DNA from 3 places in the Desulfobaculum xiamenense genome. Region 2 is predicted to be linked to each of the others. Evidence: predicted binding sites of a transcription regulator. Region 2 holds the regulator's gene; each other region holds the start of a gene.
What was found. The regulator sigma-54, encoded in region 2, starts transcription at its own class of promoters, with help from an activator protein. The targets are predictions, from matches to a motif close to CTGGCACGGNNNNTGCTT.
Positions count from the first base shown of each region.

Region 1: a site for sigma-54 is predicted at 2,421-2,438, ahead of GGQ74_RS10695 (VgrG-related protein). Genes of this name have one in related genera too.
Region 3: a site for sigma-54 is predicted at 2,370-2,387, ahead of flgF (flagellar basal-body rod protein FlgF). Genes of this name have one in related genera too.

Region 1 covers NZ_JAATJA010000002.1:630,452-636,443, forward strand. The annotation lists gene GGQ74_RS10675 (radical SAM protein) at 1-14, opposite strand, end outside; gene GGQ74_RS10680 (cysteine-rich small domain-containing protein) at 119-385, opposite strand; gene GGQ74_RS10685 (YhjD/YihY/BrkB family envelope integrity protein) at 382-1,737, opposite strand; gene GGQ74_RS10690 (HD domain-containing protein) at 1,773-2,327, opposite strand; gene GGQ74_RS10695 (VgrG-related protein) at 2,500-3,792, shown strand; gene GGQ74_RS10700 (HDOD domain-containing protein) at 3,870-4,916, opposite strand; gene GGQ74_RS10705 (insulinase family protein) at 5,099-5,992, shown strand, end outside.
Region 2 covers NZ_JAATJA010000001.1:387,283-393,274, reverse strand. The annotation lists gene GGQ74_RS01805 (PTS sugar transporter subunit IIC) at 1-385, opposite strand, end outside; gene GGQ74_RS01800 (PTS sugar transporter subunit IIB) at 462-932, opposite strand; gene GGQ74_RS01795 (PTS sugar transporter subunit IIA) at 936-1,370, opposite strand; gene rapZ (RNase adapter RapZ) at 1,421-2,320, opposite strand; gene GGQ74_RS01785 (PTS sugar transporter subunit IIA) at 2,324-2,773, opposite strand; gene hpf (ribosome hibernation-promoting factor, HPF/YfiA family) at 2,770-3,309, opposite strand; gene rpoN (RNA polymerase factor sigma-54) at 3,408-4,862, opposite strand; gene lptB (LPS export ABC transporter ATP-binding protein) at 5,091-5,813, opposite strand; gene GGQ74_RS01765 (LptA/OstA family protein) at 5,815-5,992, opposite strand, start outside.
Region 3 covers NZ_JAATJA010000001.1:696,250-702,241, forward strand. The annotation lists gene flgA (flagellar basal body P-ring formation chaperone FlgA) at 1-732, opposite strand, end outside; gene flgG (flagellar basal-body rod protein FlgG) at 753-1,535, opposite strand; gene flgF (flagellar basal-body rod protein FlgF) at 1,554-2,330, opposite strand; tRNA gene GGQ74_RS03170 (tRNA-Gly) at 2,617-2,692, shown strand; gene GGQ74_RS03175 (ribosome maturation factor RimP) at 2,772-3,260, shown strand; gene nusA (transcription termination factor NusA) at 3,329-4,684, shown strand; gene GGQ74_RS03185 (YlxR family protein) at 4,724-4,966, shown strand; gene infB (translation initiation factor IF-2) at 4,956-5,992, shown strand, end outside.

The DNA of each region.
Region 1 (5,992 bases), on a different contig from region 2:
ATGTCGATGGTCATTGATGTTTCCTGTTCTGACGGTGAGGGCATACTTGCCATTTGTTTTTTCAATGCGGCCAATAGGCGGGCATCATAGTGGCAATCCTTCGATCTGTGAAGGGCCGTCAGTCGTTGTCTCCGGTTCGCCTGCGCCGGTCGAACTCGACCTTGAGGCGAGCGATGATGTGGTCGTAGCCGTTTGGCGAGTGCGGGAGCGTGCAGTTCGAGCAGTCCTTGATGCCGTGGAGGTCCGTGGGGTTTCCGCCGCAGTCTTCGAGGAAATAGAGCGGGCAAAAGCAGAACAGGCAGTTGAAGCTGTCTGGATCGGCCTTGGCGTGGCAGGGGAAGTATGCGCAGTCCGTGTTTCGGAAGAAGCGGTAGCTGTGTTTCATTTCTCGTCCGTATGCTGTGCGGGGCCGGTGTCGGGCGCGCAGAAGGGCAGGTCGGCACAGGCGGTGGCGAAGGCTTCGAGGGTGAGGTTCGAGGGGCTTTCGGCAGCGGCTGTGCGCAGTCCGTCGAAGATGGGGGCCAGCGCTTCGGCGTGGGCGTCGAACATTTCGCGTCCTGTGGTCTCGCGATAGCGGGCCAGTGCGCGCATGACGTCGAGCACGTGGACCGTGGTCGGAGGGCTGGCGAGGGCGTATGCCTCGCCGCCGGGGCGGTCCACCTTGACCACGATATTCGCCTTGCCGAGCATGAACAGCACGTCGTTGACCAGCTTGACTGGCGCGCCGAGGCGGCTGGCGATGGCCTCGTTGGACGGTGTGGGGCGCGCGTCGATGAACGCGCGGGTCAGCAGGGCGAGGATGAGCGCGCCGAGCTTCTGGCGGTCGTCGAAGCTGTATTCGTTCATGCGGGCTTCGCTGTAGTAGGTGTCGCTACGCTGGAGGGCGAAGCAGATTTCCGCGCCGAGCAGCACGATGGTCCAACTGATGAACATCCAGATGAGGAAGAGCGGGACCTGCGCGAAGCTGCCGTAGATGGCGTTGTAGTTGGTGCTCACCGCCTGATAGCGGATGTAGCCCGCCTGCACGATCTGCCACAGGCTTCCGGCGAGGATGGCCCCGCCGAGGGCGGAGGTCAGGCGCACCCGCGTGTTGGGGATGAACACGTAGATGAACAGGAGCGCCAGCCACGTGGTGACGTAGGGCAACAGCTTGAGCGCGGCGAGGTACAGGGCGCTCAACACCGACACGCCGAGGATGCGCTGGACGATTTCGTTGTTTTGCAGGGAGGCCGTGGAGCTGATGGCCACGAGAATGAGCAGCGGACAGACCATGGTCACCGCGAGGTAGTCCGAGAACTTGCGCCACAGGTTGCGCTGTGCCTTCACGCCGAAGATGGAGTTGAAGCTGGCCTCGATGTTTCCCAGAAGGGAAATGACCGTCATGAACAGAAGCGCCACGCCAGCCACGCCGAGGGTGCCGACGTTGGTGTTGTTGATGTAGCCGATGATGGCTTCGACCACATCCGGATTTCCGGCGGTGGCCTGCATGAGCATCTCGCGGATGAATTGCGAGTTCTGGATGCCGAAGCCCTTGGAAATGGAGAAGGCCACGGCCAGAAGCGGAACGAGGGAGAGCACCGTGGTGTAGGCCAGCGCCGAGGCGCGAAGCAGACACTGATCCGCCACGAAGCCGTGCCCGACCATGTACACCCAGCGTAACAGCCGGGCGAACTGGTGGCGGACAAAGGACGCCTCCGCGCCCGCATGCGTCAGAGACGGTATGGAGAACCGGTTCACTGCACCCTCCCTGTGGCGTCGCGCCGACGGGGGCGTCAGGCGATGCCCGTTTCCGCGGCGACGTCGGCTATGGCGGCGATGGACAGCGCGAGGAAGTCCGAGAGGTCCATGCCGAGGCGTTCGCATTCCTGAATGCGTTCGCGGCTGACGTTGGCGGCGAAGGACTTGTCCTTCATCTTCTTGCGCAGGCTTTTGGGCTGCATGCCCTCCATGCGCGTGGGACGGACCAGCGCGGCGGCCGAGACGAGTCCGGTGACGGTCTCCGCGGCGCGAAGCGCGTAATCGAAGGGGGCCTGCGCGGCAACGCCGGTGCATTCCTCGTTGTGGGCGGAGATGGCGTGGAGCGCCTCGGCGGGCAGCTCCTGCGCGAGCATCTCGGCGGCCACGAGGCCGTGGCGCTCCGGCGTGTCCTTGGTCATGGGATAGTCGAGGTCATGCAGCAGGCCGGTCGTGCCCCACAGCTCGGGGTCGGCGTCGAAGCGCGGGGCGAGGGCGCGCATGACGGCTTCTGTCTGCACGGCGTGGTGCACGAGATGGAGTTCGGGATTCTGGGCCTTGACGAGGGCGAGGGCCGCGTCTCTGGTGATCATGTCGTAATGCTCCTGTGGGTTTCGTGGGGCAAGAGTACAGGAAAGGGGACCGGAAGGGCAAATGGTTCCGCGCTGTTGTCGAGGACGGAAAGCCGGGCATGGTTCTTGCTGCTTTCGCAGCGGCACCACGTGTGTCGTCTTTTTGGCGGACAGTCGTTGTCGAGGTGGAAGCATGGTAAATTTAAGTAGTATTTCCAGTCAGCTGGCGGCATTGCAGAAGGTGGCCGAACTGCGTCGGACCCGTGGGGACATGGGCGGCGCGGCAGGCGATCCTTTCGCGACCATGCTGCGGGGCATCATGACGGGGGGACCGTCGAAGCTTTCGGGAATCGAGGCGCAGCTCATGCTGGGCGGGCAGTTTCTCGGCGCGATGAGCGGCGCTGACGCCGGGCGCGAGGCCGGGGAACTGGCCGGGCTTGGCGATGCCGCGCTTTTTATGGATTCTCTGTCGGAATTTGCGCCGAAGGGCGGGGCTGGTGGGCTCGCCGGGCTTGGTGGGGGGACGCTTGCGTCCGGACTGCCGGGCGGTGCGGGAGCGCTGGCCACGGTGCTCGAAGCCATGAATGGCGGGCGGGATGCCGCACTGGCATCGGGTGGCGCGCTGTCCGGGCGGGGAATCGCCGGGACGGGACGCGTATTGAAGCCTTCTGGTGCGCATGCGGCCGTGATTTCGCCCAAGGCCGAGGAGCCGACGGTGATCGCTTCGCCAGCGCAGTCGCCGGGGCAGACTATGGCCAGCGCGGCAGGGCATGTCGGGAAAACGTCACCGGTTCATGATGCCGGTCATGCGGAGATGGTCCGGCGTGCCTACGGCAGCGGTGAGGCCGCGAAGCTGGCCGGACTGCTGGCCGCGCGCTTCGAGTCCGGTGGGGACCCCGGCGCGGTGGGGCATGACCGCGTGGGTGGGACGTCCTACGGCATGTATCAGATAGCCTCGCGCACCGGGACTTTTGGAGAATTTCTGACCTTCCTCGACCGCCGGGAGCCGGGGTTCGCGGCTGAATTGCGTGCCGCGGGCAATCCCGATACCGGGTCGCGCAGCGGAGGCGTGCCGGATGCGTGGCGGGGCATCGCCGCGCGCGAGCCGGACCGCTTCGCCGACTTGCAGCACGAGTTTATCCGCACGACGCATTTTATGCCCGCCGCCAGAAAGGTGGCGCAGATGACGGGGCTTGATTTCGCTGGCGAGGGCGGCGTGCTGGCGCAGGTGCTGTGGAGCACGGCGGTGCAGCATGGCGCATCGGGTTCGGCGCGCATTTTCGCGCGGGCCGTGGACAGCGCCCGCGAGAGCGCTCCCGACGACTTCGGCCGTGCCCTCATCAAGGAGGTCTACCGCGAGCGCGGCGGACAGTTCGGCTCCTCCACGCGACAGGTGCAGGCCGCTGTCCACAACAGATTCGATAGTGAAATGGAACTGGCGCTGGCCATGTTCGACGATTCCGGTTCAGCGGATTTCATGGCGTGATGTCGGGTTGAGGGCGACCCGATGCGACGGCCCCGGCGCTTTGGCGTTCGGGGCCGTCGTCGTTTGTGGTGGCTACGTCAGCAGGTGTGCAGACCGGCCAGCGCGCGCAGGGTCGCGTCCATCTGCTCTGTGCAGGAATGGAAGGCCTCGGCAAGCTGGTCCGGGTCGAGCTCCAGTGCGCTCCACGCCTGCGTGTCGAGCGGCGGAACGTAGACGCGGGGACCGGGGTCCGTGTCGAGGCCGCGGGCCATGATGTCCGCGAGGTGGATGATGGTCGTCTTGTGGCCGTCCTGCTCGGCTTGCGATGGGGCGTGGTGGTTGAGCACCGCGCTGACGAGGGTGAACGGCAGGTTCCACTTGCGCAACAGCATGCCGCCGAGGGTAGCGTGGTCGAACCCCAGCACGCCGCGTTCCGTCTCGTGGAGCAGGGCGTGGTGTTCGTCCGCGTAGGCGATGACGGCCGCGAAGCGCTCGGGGATGAGCTTGCACATGGCCAGCCGTCCCACGTCGTGCAACAGTCCGGCCACGAAGAAGCGTTCCGGCTCCCCGCCGCCCGCGGCGCGGGCCAGACTGCGTGCGATGATGCCCACGCGGATGCTGTGCCGCCAGAACTCCTCCATGTTGGCGAGGGCCTCTGGAATGCCGGTGAACATGCGCATGACCGACGTGCCGAGCGCCAGCGTCGAAAGCTGGCTGGTGCCCACGACGGCCACGGCGCGGGAAATGGTGTCTATCTGTGAGGGAAAGCTGTAGAATGCGCTGTTGACCAGCCGCAGCAGAAAGGCCGTGAGGCTCGTGTCGCGGCTGATGACGCCTGCCACGTCGCTCGCCGAGGAGTCCTTGTCGGCGATGACGGCCTGCAATTCGGCATAGACCGAGGGCAGGGACGGCAGGGTGAGGTCGCCGCGCAACAGGTCGAAGGGGTCAATCGCCTGCTCCGGGATGCTTGGCGGGTCCATGGGCGGCATCGGCAAGAGCGGCAGCTCTATGCCACCTTCGAGGGCCGTGGCGATGTGGCGGCAGGCCAGCCTGTAGATGGCGCTCATGGCTGGATGCGCGGTATCGACATGGGCGAAGCGCCTGTCCGCGATGGCGACGGCGTTGGAGAGCAGTTCCTCGTTCATCGCTGGCACCGTCCTTCACGTTGTGTGTCGCGTGGGGCGTTGCGCAGGGGAGCGGTCCGGTCGCGGCCTCGTGCACGGTTGACGGTTTTATTTGTGGGCAAGCTCATGTAGAACACCCCTTGTGCCCGAAATTGAAAGATAACGACTGCCGCCTTGCCCATGGCGCGTAGCGGGAGGAATCAATGACGATGATACACGGATTCGAGCTGCTTGTTGAGAAGGAAATCCCCGAAGTGGGGGTGAAGGCCCGGCTGTTTCGCCACGCGCGCACCGGCGCCGAACTGATGAGCCTGATTTGCCCCGACGAGAACAAGGTCTTCGGCGTGAGCTTCCGCACGCCCCCGCGCGACTCCACCGGCGTGCCGCACATCCTCGAACACTCGGTGTTGTGCGGGTCGGACCGGTACCCGGTCAAGGAGCCGTTCGTGGAGCTGCTCAAGGGCTCGCTGCAAACTTTTCTCAACGCCTTCACCTACCCGGACAAGACCTGCTATCCCGTGGCCAGCACGAACCTGCAGGATTTTTATAACCTCGTGGACGTCTACATCGACGCTGTGTTCCACCCGCGCATCGACGAGAGCGTGTTCCGGCAGGAGGGCTGGCACTACGAGCTCGACTCCCCCGAGGGCGAGCTGACCCGCAAGGGCGTGGTGTTCAACGAGATGAAGGGCGCATACAGCTCCCCGGACGGCCTGCTTCAGGAGCATTCCCAGCGCGGCCTGTTCCCGGACACCACCTACGGTCTCGATTCCGGCGGCGACCCGGAGCGCATCCCGGACCTCACCCACGAGCGGTTCCTGCATTTCCACCGCACGCTGTACCATCCGTCCAACGCGCGGTTCTGGTTCTATGGCGATGACGACGAGAACAGGCGGCTGGAGATTCTCGCCGCCGCCCTCGATGGCTACGACGCCATAACCGTGGATTCCGAGGTAGAGGTGCAGCCGCGCATCGAAAATCCCCGCCGGATCGACATCCCTTATGCGGGTGGAGACGACGCGCGTACCATGTTCACCGTGAACTGGCTTCTGCCCGAGACCTTCGACCGCGACCTCGCCCTACGCCTCGAAGTGCTG
Region 2 (5,992 bases):
GAAGGATGGACCGCTCCACCAAGCGGGCAGGCGCATAGGCCGTGTCACGCCCCAGCCGTACCTGCGCCTGAAGGGCGTCGTAGGCGGCGTTCTGCCTATAGCGCTGGAACTGCTCCAGACGCGCGGCGAACCAACTGAGTGGGAGGCTGAACAAGATGGGGAACATGGCCTCGGCAGGGGTGGTGAAGCCAAAGAAGTGGATGAGCATCAGCGCCGCAAGGTTGGATGCGGCGGCATTGGGCGGGATGAAGGTCCCCGCGGGAATGAGATCGAGCCAAAAGAGTTCGAAGACGGCGGAGACGGACAAGGCCAGCGAAACATCCCCCGTCACCAGTCCCCACACAAGCCCCTGAACGAGCGGGCGTTCAAGGATGCCGACGTTTATCGCGAAGCGGGACAGGGACAGGAGGACAAAAAAAAACCGACAGCCGCGACAGCGACGATGGTCATCAGAGGAGATTCTACCATGTGCGCCTCACCTGAATGGGTTCGCTGGGCACGCAACGGAAGTCGAGCTCGATTCCGGAAGAGGAGAAGAACCCGAGACACGTCCGATCAGTATCCGACAGCGCCACATGGGCGCAAATCTGCTCCTTGCCCGGCCCGTAGTGCAGGTTGCCGAGATTCAAAACAGGAAAAGCCAGCCCGGCCTCGTAGGCCCGCCGGGCATCGGCACAACTGGCGAACAGGACCAGCGCATCCGGGTCCGCACCCTTGCCGAAGGTATCCGCAACAAAGCCGGATGCGTCGGCGACGGAGACGAAACGCTTCTCAATGCCATGCGGAATGGCCAGCCCCATGATCTCCTGCCGGAGCGCGTCGTCCACAAGTTCGTCATTGGCGACGATAATCCAGCGGCTCTTCGTGAACGGCAGCCACGTTTCGATTATCTGCCCATGAACGAGCCGGTTGTCGACGCGCACCCAGAACATGCCCTATGCCTCCGCGACCTTTCGTCGCAGGATTTCGCCCGCAACGACGATTCCCTGACAGCCCGCATTGGAGGCCTCGCTGGCCAACTTCTTGAGATCCATGGACCGGGTGCCCAGCACCTTGAGCAGCATGGGCAGGTTCACGCCGGTGATGACTTCAAGGGGACCGGTTCCCAGAAGCGACAGGCTCAGGTTCGTCGGAGTGCCGCCGAACATGTCCGTCAGGATAAGCACGCCCGCACCGGTGTCGGTCCGCTGGACGGCCTCTCGAAGATTCTTGAGAATCTCGTCCATCTCCTGGGCGACGTCCACACCGATGGCCTCACAGGCCTTCTGCGGGCCGAGGATAACCTCGGCAGCCTTAAGCAGATGGGTGCCGTAATCGGTATGCGTGACGATAATGACGCCGACGTTCTTTGTCTTCTTGTCCGTGTTCATGTTCCTGCTGGGAGTGTGTGCGGGACCGGACGGCCCGGTTCTGCGGTGCTCTAATCCAAATCGAGATGCCTGTGTTCCAGAAAGACTGCATAGTCCGACTCGCGCAAGGAGTCAAAGACAGCCTCAGCCACGGCCACGGAGCGATGCCGCCCGCCGGTGCAGCCGATGGCCACAGTCAGCCGATAGCGGCCCTCCCGCGCGTAGCACGGCAGGACATAATGCAGGAATTCCAATTGCTTTTCCAGATATTCCCGCCCCGCTGGCGAGCCAAGGACGAAATCGGCCACGGCCTTGTCGCGCCCCGTAAATGGCCGAAGCGCCTTCTCGAAGTACGGATTCGGCAGAAACCGCAGATCGAAAACGAGGTCCGCATCCGTGGGAACGCCGTGCTTGAACCCGAAGGTGACGAGATAGACATGCAGGCCGTAGCGCTTGTCCTGCAGAAAATTCCACTTTTCTTGCAAGGTGCGGCGCAGGTCATGGATGGAATAGTCGGAGGTGTCGACCACGATCTCCGCAACATCACGCACGGGAAACAGAAGCGCCCGCTCTTCCACAAGCGCCCGATCAAGGCCGATGCCCTGCTCCAGCGGATGGGGACGGCGCGTCGCCGCGTAACGCCTGCGCAGAACCTCTTCCGAGGCTTCCACGAAGACCACTCGCGGTTCGACGCCGCTATTGCGCATGGTGGCAAGCGCCCCGGTCCATTTCTCGCGAAAGTCGGAGTGGCGGACATCGAGGCCCAGCGTGAGACCACGGTGATAGACCTCGCGCTGGCGCTGGAAAAGGTCCACGAGTTCGGGGATGAGATTCGGCGGCAATCCATCCACCGTAACGAATCCGAGGTCCTCGAAAACCTTAAGAGCCGTCGATTTCCCCGCACCGGACAGGCCGGAGAGGATGATCACCGGGAAGCTGTTTTCCGCTCCGGATGCATCACGGCCCAACATGGCTCACGCTCCCTCAAGTAGCTTGGCCAATCCCTCGCGCCCCTCGGCACAAAGGAAGGCCTTGCGAAATGCGTCATCCTTGAGCATACGCGAAATGTGGGCGAGGATGCGCAGATGCATTCCGGCCACCTTCTCTGGCGCGAGCACGAGGAAGAAGATGTGGCAGGGGCGGAAATCCAGCGCATCGAATTCCACACCCTCGGCGGAGCGCCCGACCACGAGGACGATGTCCTCCAGCGCGTCGAGCTTGCCGTGGGGGATGGCGATGCCCTCGCCGATGCCGGTGGTGCCGAGCGCCTCGCGCTCCAAGAGCACCTTGTGCGCGGCCTCCACATCGATTTCCGGCCGCCTTTCAGCCACGGCTGCCACAAGTTCGGCCAGGACCCGAGATTTGGTCCTGGCCGAAAGTTCAGGCAAAATCAGTTCGTTATCCAGGAAATCACCCAGCTTCATTCGTACATCCCGGGATCAATGAGACCATAGTCTCCCGTCTTGCGGCGGTAGATCACGTTGACCCGCTCGGTTTCGGCGTTGAGGAAAACGAGAAATTCGTAATTGAGGGTATCGAGCTGCATGGCAGCCTCGTCCACCAGCATGGGCTTGGGCTTGTAGGTCTGCGCCTCGACAATGGTCGCCTCGCGTCCGGCTTCGCCTTCTTCGAAGCTGATGACTTCGTCGCGGACGGTGCCACGGGAACGACGACGGTCCTTGCCCTTTTCGCGGAGCTTGCGGACCTGCGACGTCATCTTGTCGTACACGAGGTCGATGGAGGAGTACATGTCCTCGGACTCCTCCACGGCGGACATGTTCATGTTGTCACCGGAAAGCGTGACCTCGGCGATATGGCGGAACTTCTCCACCCCGAGATTTATCTTCAGCTCCGTATTGCCGGTGTTGGCATACTTGATCAGCTTTTCGAAGCGCTTTTGCGCGTACTTCCTCAGATGATCCGACGGTTCGAAATTCTTGAACGTCAAGCTGATGTTCATCGACGATCCTCCTTGTGATGCTGTTGGATCGATATCACTCCGTAATTTGGAGTGTACGTGCATTCAGCCCGAAAATAAAGAGTTCCGTCACGCCACCTCTAGAAAATCTCCTTGCGTTTCGAAGAGGAGAGTATGCCGAGCGCGCCGCGATACTTGGCAACGGTTCTTCTGGCAATGTTGACCTGAAGCCGTTCCTTCAGAATTTCCGCGATGCGCTCGTCCGACAGTGGATGGTGGGGGTCCTCCTCACCTATCAGGCTCTTGATCTGCGCCTTGACGCTCTCGGAGCCGACCTGACTTCCGTCGTCCAGCCCAAGGGCGCTGTTGAAGAAGAACTTCAGTTCGAACAGGCCGTGCGGCGTCGCCACATACTTGCTGGTGGTGATGCGGCTGATGGTGGATTCGTGCATCTCGATGTCGTCGGCCACATCCTTGAGAATGAGCGGCCGAAGACTGGTCACGCCGTTCTCGAAGAAGCCGCGCTGGAAGCGCACGATGCTCTCCATGACCTTATAGAGCGTGCGCTGACGCTGATAGAGGCTCTTCATCAGCCACTGTGCGGAGCGCAACCGCTCGTGGACGTAGTCCTTTTCCGGTGCGCCGCGGCCGCTCTTGAGGGAATCGAGATAGAAATCGTTGAGCGTGAGGCGAGGAAGACCGTCCTCGTTGAGCACGATGATGAAATCGTCCTCGTACTTGTAGACGTAGACGTCCGGGCTCACGTACTGCGGCTCGCTGCTGCCGTAGGCGGCACCGGGCATTGGATCGAGGGATTGGATGAGATCGAGATACTCGCGAAGTTCCTCCATCGAGATGCGGAACTTGCGGGCAAGCGGCTTATAGCGCTTGGTTTCGAGATCTTCGAGGTGCTCGCTGACGAGTTCGATGAGGATGGGGTCCTCGTAGCCGTAGGACTCGATCTGGACGAGCAGACACTCGCGCGGGTCACGCGCGGCAACGCCGACTGGATCGAAATTCTGAATGCGACGCAGCACCACCTCGACCTCTTCGGAAGTACACCCGGCGTCGGCGGCAATTTCCTCGGCGGTAGCCTGCAAATAGCCCTGCGAGCCGATGTTGCCGATGATGACCTCGCCGATGTCCATCTGGCGGGGCGTCATGTCCGACAGCCGGAGCTGCCACTCAAGGTGGCCCTCCAGCGAGGGCTTGGACGACAGCCGGGCCTCGAAGGACATCCCCTCCTCGGGGATTTCGGCCTCGCGGGCGGCGGAATTGCGGGATGTGCTCGAAAACTCGCCGAGGTAATTTTCCCAGTCCGCGCCCTGAACGGCGTCGTTCTCGCGAACGCCCTCGTCCATGACCTCGGCCGTCTGCGCAGCCTCTACGGCGCGGGCATTTTCCTCGGCCTCGGCCTTCTCCTGAGCCTGTTCGGGAACGGCCTCCTCGAGAAGCGGGTTTTCGAGGAGTTCCTGCTGGACCATATCAACCAGTTCAAACCGGGAAAGCTGCAGCAGTTTGATGGCCTGCTGCAACTGCGGGGTCATGACCAGTTGCTGGGAAAGCTTGAGCTGTTGTCTGAGTTCGAGTGCCATCGGGGCTGTTCGTCTTCTTGCGAAATGTTGGCGGTTGGGATTCCGGCGAACGGGGCACGGTCAAACATGTGTCTGAACCAACGAAAATGCCCGTCGCTCAAGGTGAAATCCATGCGGCATGAGAATGTTTTCTCAACCGCATTTGCAACATGCCACATCCGGAACAAGCTTGCAACCGAGGATGGCAAGGATTTTGAATATCGAAATTGATATAGTGATTTCGGGATGTTAGAGACTGAAGCTCTCTCCCAGATACACCCGGCGGGCCTTCGGATCGGCACAAATTTCATCCGGAGTGCCACTCAGGATGATTCGTCCCTCGTAGACGAGATAGGCTCTGTCGCAGATTCTCAACGTCTCTCGAACGTTGTGATCGGAAATGAGTACTCCGATACCTTTTTCACGAAGTCCGCTCACGATGCCCTGAATATCATCCACGGCGATGGGGTCGATGCCCGCGAAGGGCTCGTCGAGCAGCATGAACTTGGGATTGAGGATGAGGGCACGGGCGATCTCCAGCCGACGGCGCTCGCCGCCCGAAAGATGCATGGCCTTCTGGTCCGAAAGTCGGGTGATGCCCAGTTCGTCCAGAAGCTGATCCGCCCTCGCCTGCTGGGTTGCGCGGTCGAGACCGCTCTGCTCCAGCACGATCTCCAGATTCTGCCGCACGGTGAGCTTCTTGAACACCGAGCTTTCCTGCGGGAGGTAGCTCATGCCCAGCCGCGCCCGCTCGTGCAGGGGCAGCATGGTGATCTCCTCGTCGTCCAGCCGGACTGAGCCGCCTGTCGGCTTCACGATGCCCGCCAGCATGTAGAACGTGGTGGTCTTGCCCGCGCCGTTGGGGCCGAGCAGGCCGACCACTTCGCCCTGCGCGACGTTGACGCCGATGTCGTGCACGACCTTTCGCTGGCCGTACACCTTGCACAGATCGGAAGCGGAAATGACGGACATGCTACTTTCCCGCCTCGGCACCGGGGGTGAAGAATATGGCTTCCACGGGCTTGTCGCCGCCCTCGACCTCGCTGCGGTTGTCCTTGAGCCACAGGCGGATGACCTTACCGGAGATGCTGTTGTCGCCATCGGCGAGGCGCGGGTCTCCGCTGAGGGTCAAAAGGCCCTTGGCGGCATCG
Region 3 (5,992 bases), 310 kb from region 2:
CTTGCGTTCGAAGGAAACGGCGTCCGGCGTGAGGGTTTCGCGCATGTTGAGCGGGCGCTGGGCGCAGGCCACGGTACGCCACGAATCCAGAAAGGCCGTGCCCGTGAACTTGCGGCGCACGCCGCCCTCCGGGCCGACCTCGCGGATGAGAAGCGAAAGCCGCCCCGGCGCGAATTCGCCGGAAACCTCGCACTCCAGATAATTCTGGCTGTCACCCAAAAACACGTATTCGGGCAGACGAAAATCTCGCAGGGAGTTCTCGCCGGGCATGTTTCGCATCTGCGGCGTCAAAGTTTCGACGATCATGGACACGATCCGGTCGCGCTGGACCAGACTTCCGCCACGCTGCACCACCAGCCGTCCGGGAACGATGCACAACTGCGCGAGGTCTTCGAGATAGTACGCGAGCAGTTCGTTCAGCTTCTCGCGCGGGATGCTCGTCTGTTCTCCGGGTGTGGCGGGCGCGCGCCAAAGTTCCGTTGCGGCCAGTGTCTGCCAATGAGGCGCGGACAGCTTGCCGACAACGGAGGCGATGTCGCCAAGCCGAACCACATCGCCCTCCACGACGGCGGCGGGACGCACCGCAATGCGCCACGAGGCCTTGACCTCGCCCGCCTGCGCAATGGCCGCCATCAGGCAGACCAGCATGACGGCCAGCGCCGTCAGCACCGCCAAAGCCGGAGCGAATCCGGTAAGTTTCCTCATGCCCATAGTGTTGCGTATCGTTCTCATGCTTCGTCTCCTTCGCCGGGCTACCTCTTGAGCTGATTGGCGATCTGGAGCATCTGGTCCGAGGTCGTCACGGCCTTGGAATTGATCTCGTAGGCGCGCTGGCCCACGATCATCGCCACCATCTCGTCCACAATCTCGACGTTGGACATTTCGATGAAGCCCTGCGCGATGGTGCCCGTGTTGTCCTCGCCGGGAGTCCCTTCGTTGGCGTCGCCGGAGGCCTCGGTGGGAATGTAGAGGTTCTTGCCGACGCTCTTCATGCCCGCGGGATTGATGAAGTTGAACAAGGTGATGTCTGTGGCGGCCAGTTCCTCGCCGTTCTTGTCCAGCGCGGCCATGTGGCCGTTCTCGGTGACGACGATATTCGCGGTCTCCACGGGCACGGTGAATTCGGGCTGGAGCACGTAGCCGTTGGCGGTGACCACGCGGCCCTCGTTGTCCAGCTTGAAGGCTCCTGCGCGGGTGTAGGCAGACTCGCCATTCACATCCACCTGGAAGAAGCCATCACCCTCGATGACCATGTCCAACGGGTTGTTGGTGTTCTGGAAATCGCCCTGCGTGAAGAACTTGTGCACCGTCGTCGGCTTGACGCCCATACCGACCTGCATGCCGGTGGGAATGCGACCTCCGGCCTCGGTCGGAGAACCGGCGATCTTGAGGTTCTGGTACATCAGATCCTCGAACTCGGCCCGGCTCTTCTTGAAGCCGATGGTGTTCACGTTGGCGAGGTTGTTTGAAATGACATCGATGTTGAGCTGCTGGGCGACCATGCCCGTGGCGGCTGTCCACAGTGAGCGCATCATGGCTTACGACCCTCCAGGTCAGACCTTTCCGACCTCGTTTACCGCCTTGGAATCAGTTTCCTTGGACGTCATTATGGCCTTCTGGTAGGCCTCGAACGAGCGCTGCGTCTCGATCATGTTCACCATCTCGGTGACGACCTCGACATTTGGCGCCTCAAGGAACCCCTGCTGAACGACGACGTCCGTCGCCGCCTCCTCGGTGGCTCCGCTGTCCGGATGAATCTCGAAATTATTCTGCCCCACCTTGCGCAGGCCGGTGAGGTCGCTCACCGTCACCACCTGAATGGTGTCCACGGCCTCGCCGTTGGCAAAGAGCTGCCCCTCGGGAGAGATGTCTATGCGCGCGTTCCCTTCAATGGTGATGGGACCGCCCTCGCCAAGGAGCTGATGCCCCGAGGCATTGACCACCGTTCCGTCGGCGGACACGGTGAAATGACCGTTTCTAGTGTAATAGTCGCCAGTATCGGTGCGCACCTTGAAGAAGCCCTCGCCCGAGATGGCGATGTCCAGCGGGTTGTCGGAGCGTTTGAGACTTCCCTGACTGAAATCGATACGGGATTCGGCGATGCGCACCTTGGACATGTAGTCCGGTTCGGGGAAAAGCCCCTTGTCGCGAAGGTGAAGGATGGGCTCGCGAATGGTGTCGTGCGCGAAGCGGACGAAGACGTCCTTGAAGGCCGTCCGGTCCTGCTTGAAGCCTGTCGTGTTCACGTTCGCCAAATTATTGGCGATGATGTTCATGCGGTGTTCCTGCGTCAAAGCCCCGAACAGCGCTGTATACATACCGTCCTGCATGGTTTCCGCCTCCTTGGCGCGAGTTTCCTTGCCCACACCAAGCAAGTACCGGGCCAAAGGCACAGCCTCACCCCGGCGGGTCCACCCTAACGAAAAGGCCTTTCTTTCGCGTGGGGGCTTTTACACGGCGCATAGTTATGGTAATTGATGGCAGGTCATCCTGTGGTGACAGCCCGGTTCGGGACCGCCCTGGAGAACGCGCGAGGCGAACTCCAAAAAATATCCGGATTTTAGACCGAAGGCTTGACAATGAGGGCGTTTCTGGTATTTGGTCTCGTTCCGAGGCGCGGGTGTAACTCAGTTGGTAGAGTACTAGCTTCCCAAGCTTGGAGTCGCGAGTTCGAACCTCGTCACCCGCTCCAAAACCTCTAACCCCTCGGATCTTTATCTAATGAGACGAGTGGACCTCGCGGTCCACTTTTTTTTTCAGGCAGATCACCTATGAACGCACAACTGATCCAGGAACTCGAAGACCTGATCAGGCCCATGGCCGAAGCGCTGGGCCTCGATTTGTGGGGGCTCGATTTCGCCACCGGCGGCAACAGCTCCATCCTTCGTGTCTATGTCGACACAGAGGACGGCGTGACCATCGACGAATGCGCCCGCCTGTCCCGCGATGTGAGCGTTGCGCTCGACGTGGAGGATATCATTTCCACGCGCTACACGCTGGAAGTCTCCTCCCCGGGGCTGGATCGGAAGTTCTTCGACCCGGCCCAGATGGTCCCGTACATTGGCCAGAACGTTTCCGTAGCCCTCATCGAGGCCCTTGATGGCCGCAAGGGGTACTCCGGAAAGCTCGTCGCCGTCGAGGCGCAGACCATCACCATCGAAGATGGGGAAGGCACCGTCACGTGCAACTGGGACGAGATCAAGAAGGCCAACCTCCGCTACGCGTTCCCGGTACCCGGAACCAAGGGGAAGAAAGGCTAGGACTTCAATCGCCGCAAGCCGAGCTGTGCCGGACAACAAACCGGGCATAGCGCTTTGGAGGTTTTTCCATGAGCATGGAACTCAAGAAGGCCATCGAACAGATCAGCAAGGACAAGGGTATTGACCGCGACATGCTCGTCGATACCCTTGAAGAAGCCGTACGCTCCTCCGTCATCCGCAAGTATGGCGACGATATCGACGTTGAAGTAAGCTTCAACGAGGAGACCGGCGAAATCGAGGTTTACCAGTTCAAGGCCGTCGTCGAGGAAGTCGATGACGAAGCCACTGAAATCAACCTCGAAGACGCGCGGGAACACGATCCCGGCGCGCAGATTGACGACGAACTCGGCTTCCGCCTCAAGGTGGAAGACCTTGGACGCATCGCGGCCCAGTCCGCCAAGCAGGTGATCATCCAGCGCATGCGTGACGCAGAGCAGGAAATCATCTACGAGGAATACAAGGACCGCATTGGCGAAATTATCAGCGGCATCGTGCAGCGCCGCGACAAGGCTGGCTGGATCATCAACCTCGGTCGTACCGAGGCGCTTCTGCCCAAGGAGCACCAGATCCCCCGCGAGCGCTACAAGCGCGGCGACCGGGTACAGGCCTACCTCGTTGACGTGCGCCGCGAAGGCCGCGGACCGCAGGTCATCGTGTCCCGCTCGCACAACGAATACATGATTGCCCTCTTCAAGCGCGAAGTGCCTGAAGTTGGCGACGGTACCGTGCGCATTCTCGGCGTCGCCCGCGACGCTGGCAGCCGCGCCAAGGTTGCCGTCCAGTCCAGCGATCGCGACGTCGATCCCGTGGGCGCGTGTGTCGGCATCCGTGGCTCCCGCATCCAGAACATTGTGCAGGAGCTGCGCGGCGAGCGCATCGACATCGTGGTCTGGAGCCCCGATGTCGCCACCTACGCGGTCAACGCCCTCTCCCCCGCCGTGATCAGCCGCATCACCGTGGACGAGGAAGACAACATGCTCGAAGTGGTCGTCCCGGACGATCAGCTCACGCTGGCCATTGGCCGCAAGGGCCAAAACGTCAAGCTGGCCGCCAAGCTGCTCGGCTGGAAGATCGACATCTTCACCGAGTCCCGCTACGGCGACCTGCATGCCGAGCTTCAGCATCTGGAACAGATCGCCAGCGTTGCCGAAATCCCGGTCGAGGAATTCCTCGCCGCGGGCTTCGACAGCGTCGAGAAGCTCGATGAGGCCGACGACGAAGATCTCATGGCCATTGGCGTTCTTACCGAGACCCAGATCGACGACATCCGCTCCGCCATCAACCTCCTGCGGTCCTTCCGCACCGAGGAAGAGGAAGGAGAAGGCTTCGACGACGAGGACGAGGACGAAATCGCCGACATGTCGGAAGTCTACTCCGCAGAAGACGACGAAACCGACGAAGAGGAAGCTCCCCGAGGGGAGTAAGCGGGACGTCCGCCTCGCGCGGACGTCCACCACAAGAATATGGAAACACGGAGCAGGCATGTCCCCGTACGCCGGTGCGTCATTTGCGGCCGGCGCTTCCCCAAGCGCGAACTTCAAAGATTCGTCTGCACGGGTGGGGACGAGCCGCAACTGGTCCGGGACGAAAAGGGCACGATGCCGGGCCGGGGCTTTTATCTCTGCTCCGATGAAGACTGCGGCAAACGGTTTCCGAAATACAAGGGCTGGCGAAGGAAAGGCCAGGGGGTAAAGCATGGCAGATAAGCTTCGGGTAAAGGATATCTCGACAGAACTTGGGGTAACGAACAAGGATCTGATACAGGCCTGCCGCGAAATCGGCATTCCTGTCAAAAGCCACATGAGCACGCTCTCGACCGAGGAGGCAGACACCCTGCGCTCCAAGATCCGTGAAGCCTCCGCGTCCACCGAGGTGGTCCGCAAGGAGGTTCAGCCCGGTATGGTCGTGCGCAGGCGCAGAAAGCCGGTCAAGAAGACCGAATCCGCCAGAGTCCCCGAAAAAGTCTCCGAGACTCCCGAAGACATCACCGCCGCCCCCGCAAACGCCGACTTCGAGCCCGAAGTCGCAGCCGTTGCCGAACAGCCCGCAGTGGAACCGGAGCCGAAGCCTGCGCCGAAAGACGCAGAGGAAGCCAAGCCCGTCACGAAGACCGCGCCCAAGGTCAGAATCATCAAGCCCAAGACCGTAACAACCCCTGAGCCCGAAGTGATCGCAGAAGAAAAGAAGCCTGTAGCCGAAGCCGTCATTGTTCCCGAAGCCGTAAAGGCCGAACCCCCCGTTGCAACCGAAGCCCCTGCCGCCCCCAAGGCACAGGAAGCGCCCATCAAGTCGGAGGAGAAGCCCGCCGAAATCGAGATCGAAGTGAGAAAGACTTCCCACGAGACGGCCAAGCAGCCTGAAGAAGCCGCACAGGCGGCCGAACAGGACAAGGCCGAATCCGACGACGATCGTCGTGCCAAGAGGAAGAAGAAGGTCAAGAAGAAGGAAGTCCCCGTGGCTCCCAAGGTCAGGATCATTTCCCGGCCCGATCCGAACGCGGCACCTGCCGCGCCCGCACCGGCTGCCGAAACCCGCCGTCCCGCTCCGGGCGGACGGCCTGCCGGCGAGCGCTCCTACGGTGATCGCCCCTCCGGCGAAAGGACTTATGGCGATCGTCCCTCCGGCGATCGCGGTTATGGTGACCGCCCCTCCGGCGATCGCAGCTATGGCGACCGTCCCGCTGGCGGCCGTCCGGCTGGCGCTCGCCCTGCCGGTCCCCGCCCCACTGGTGG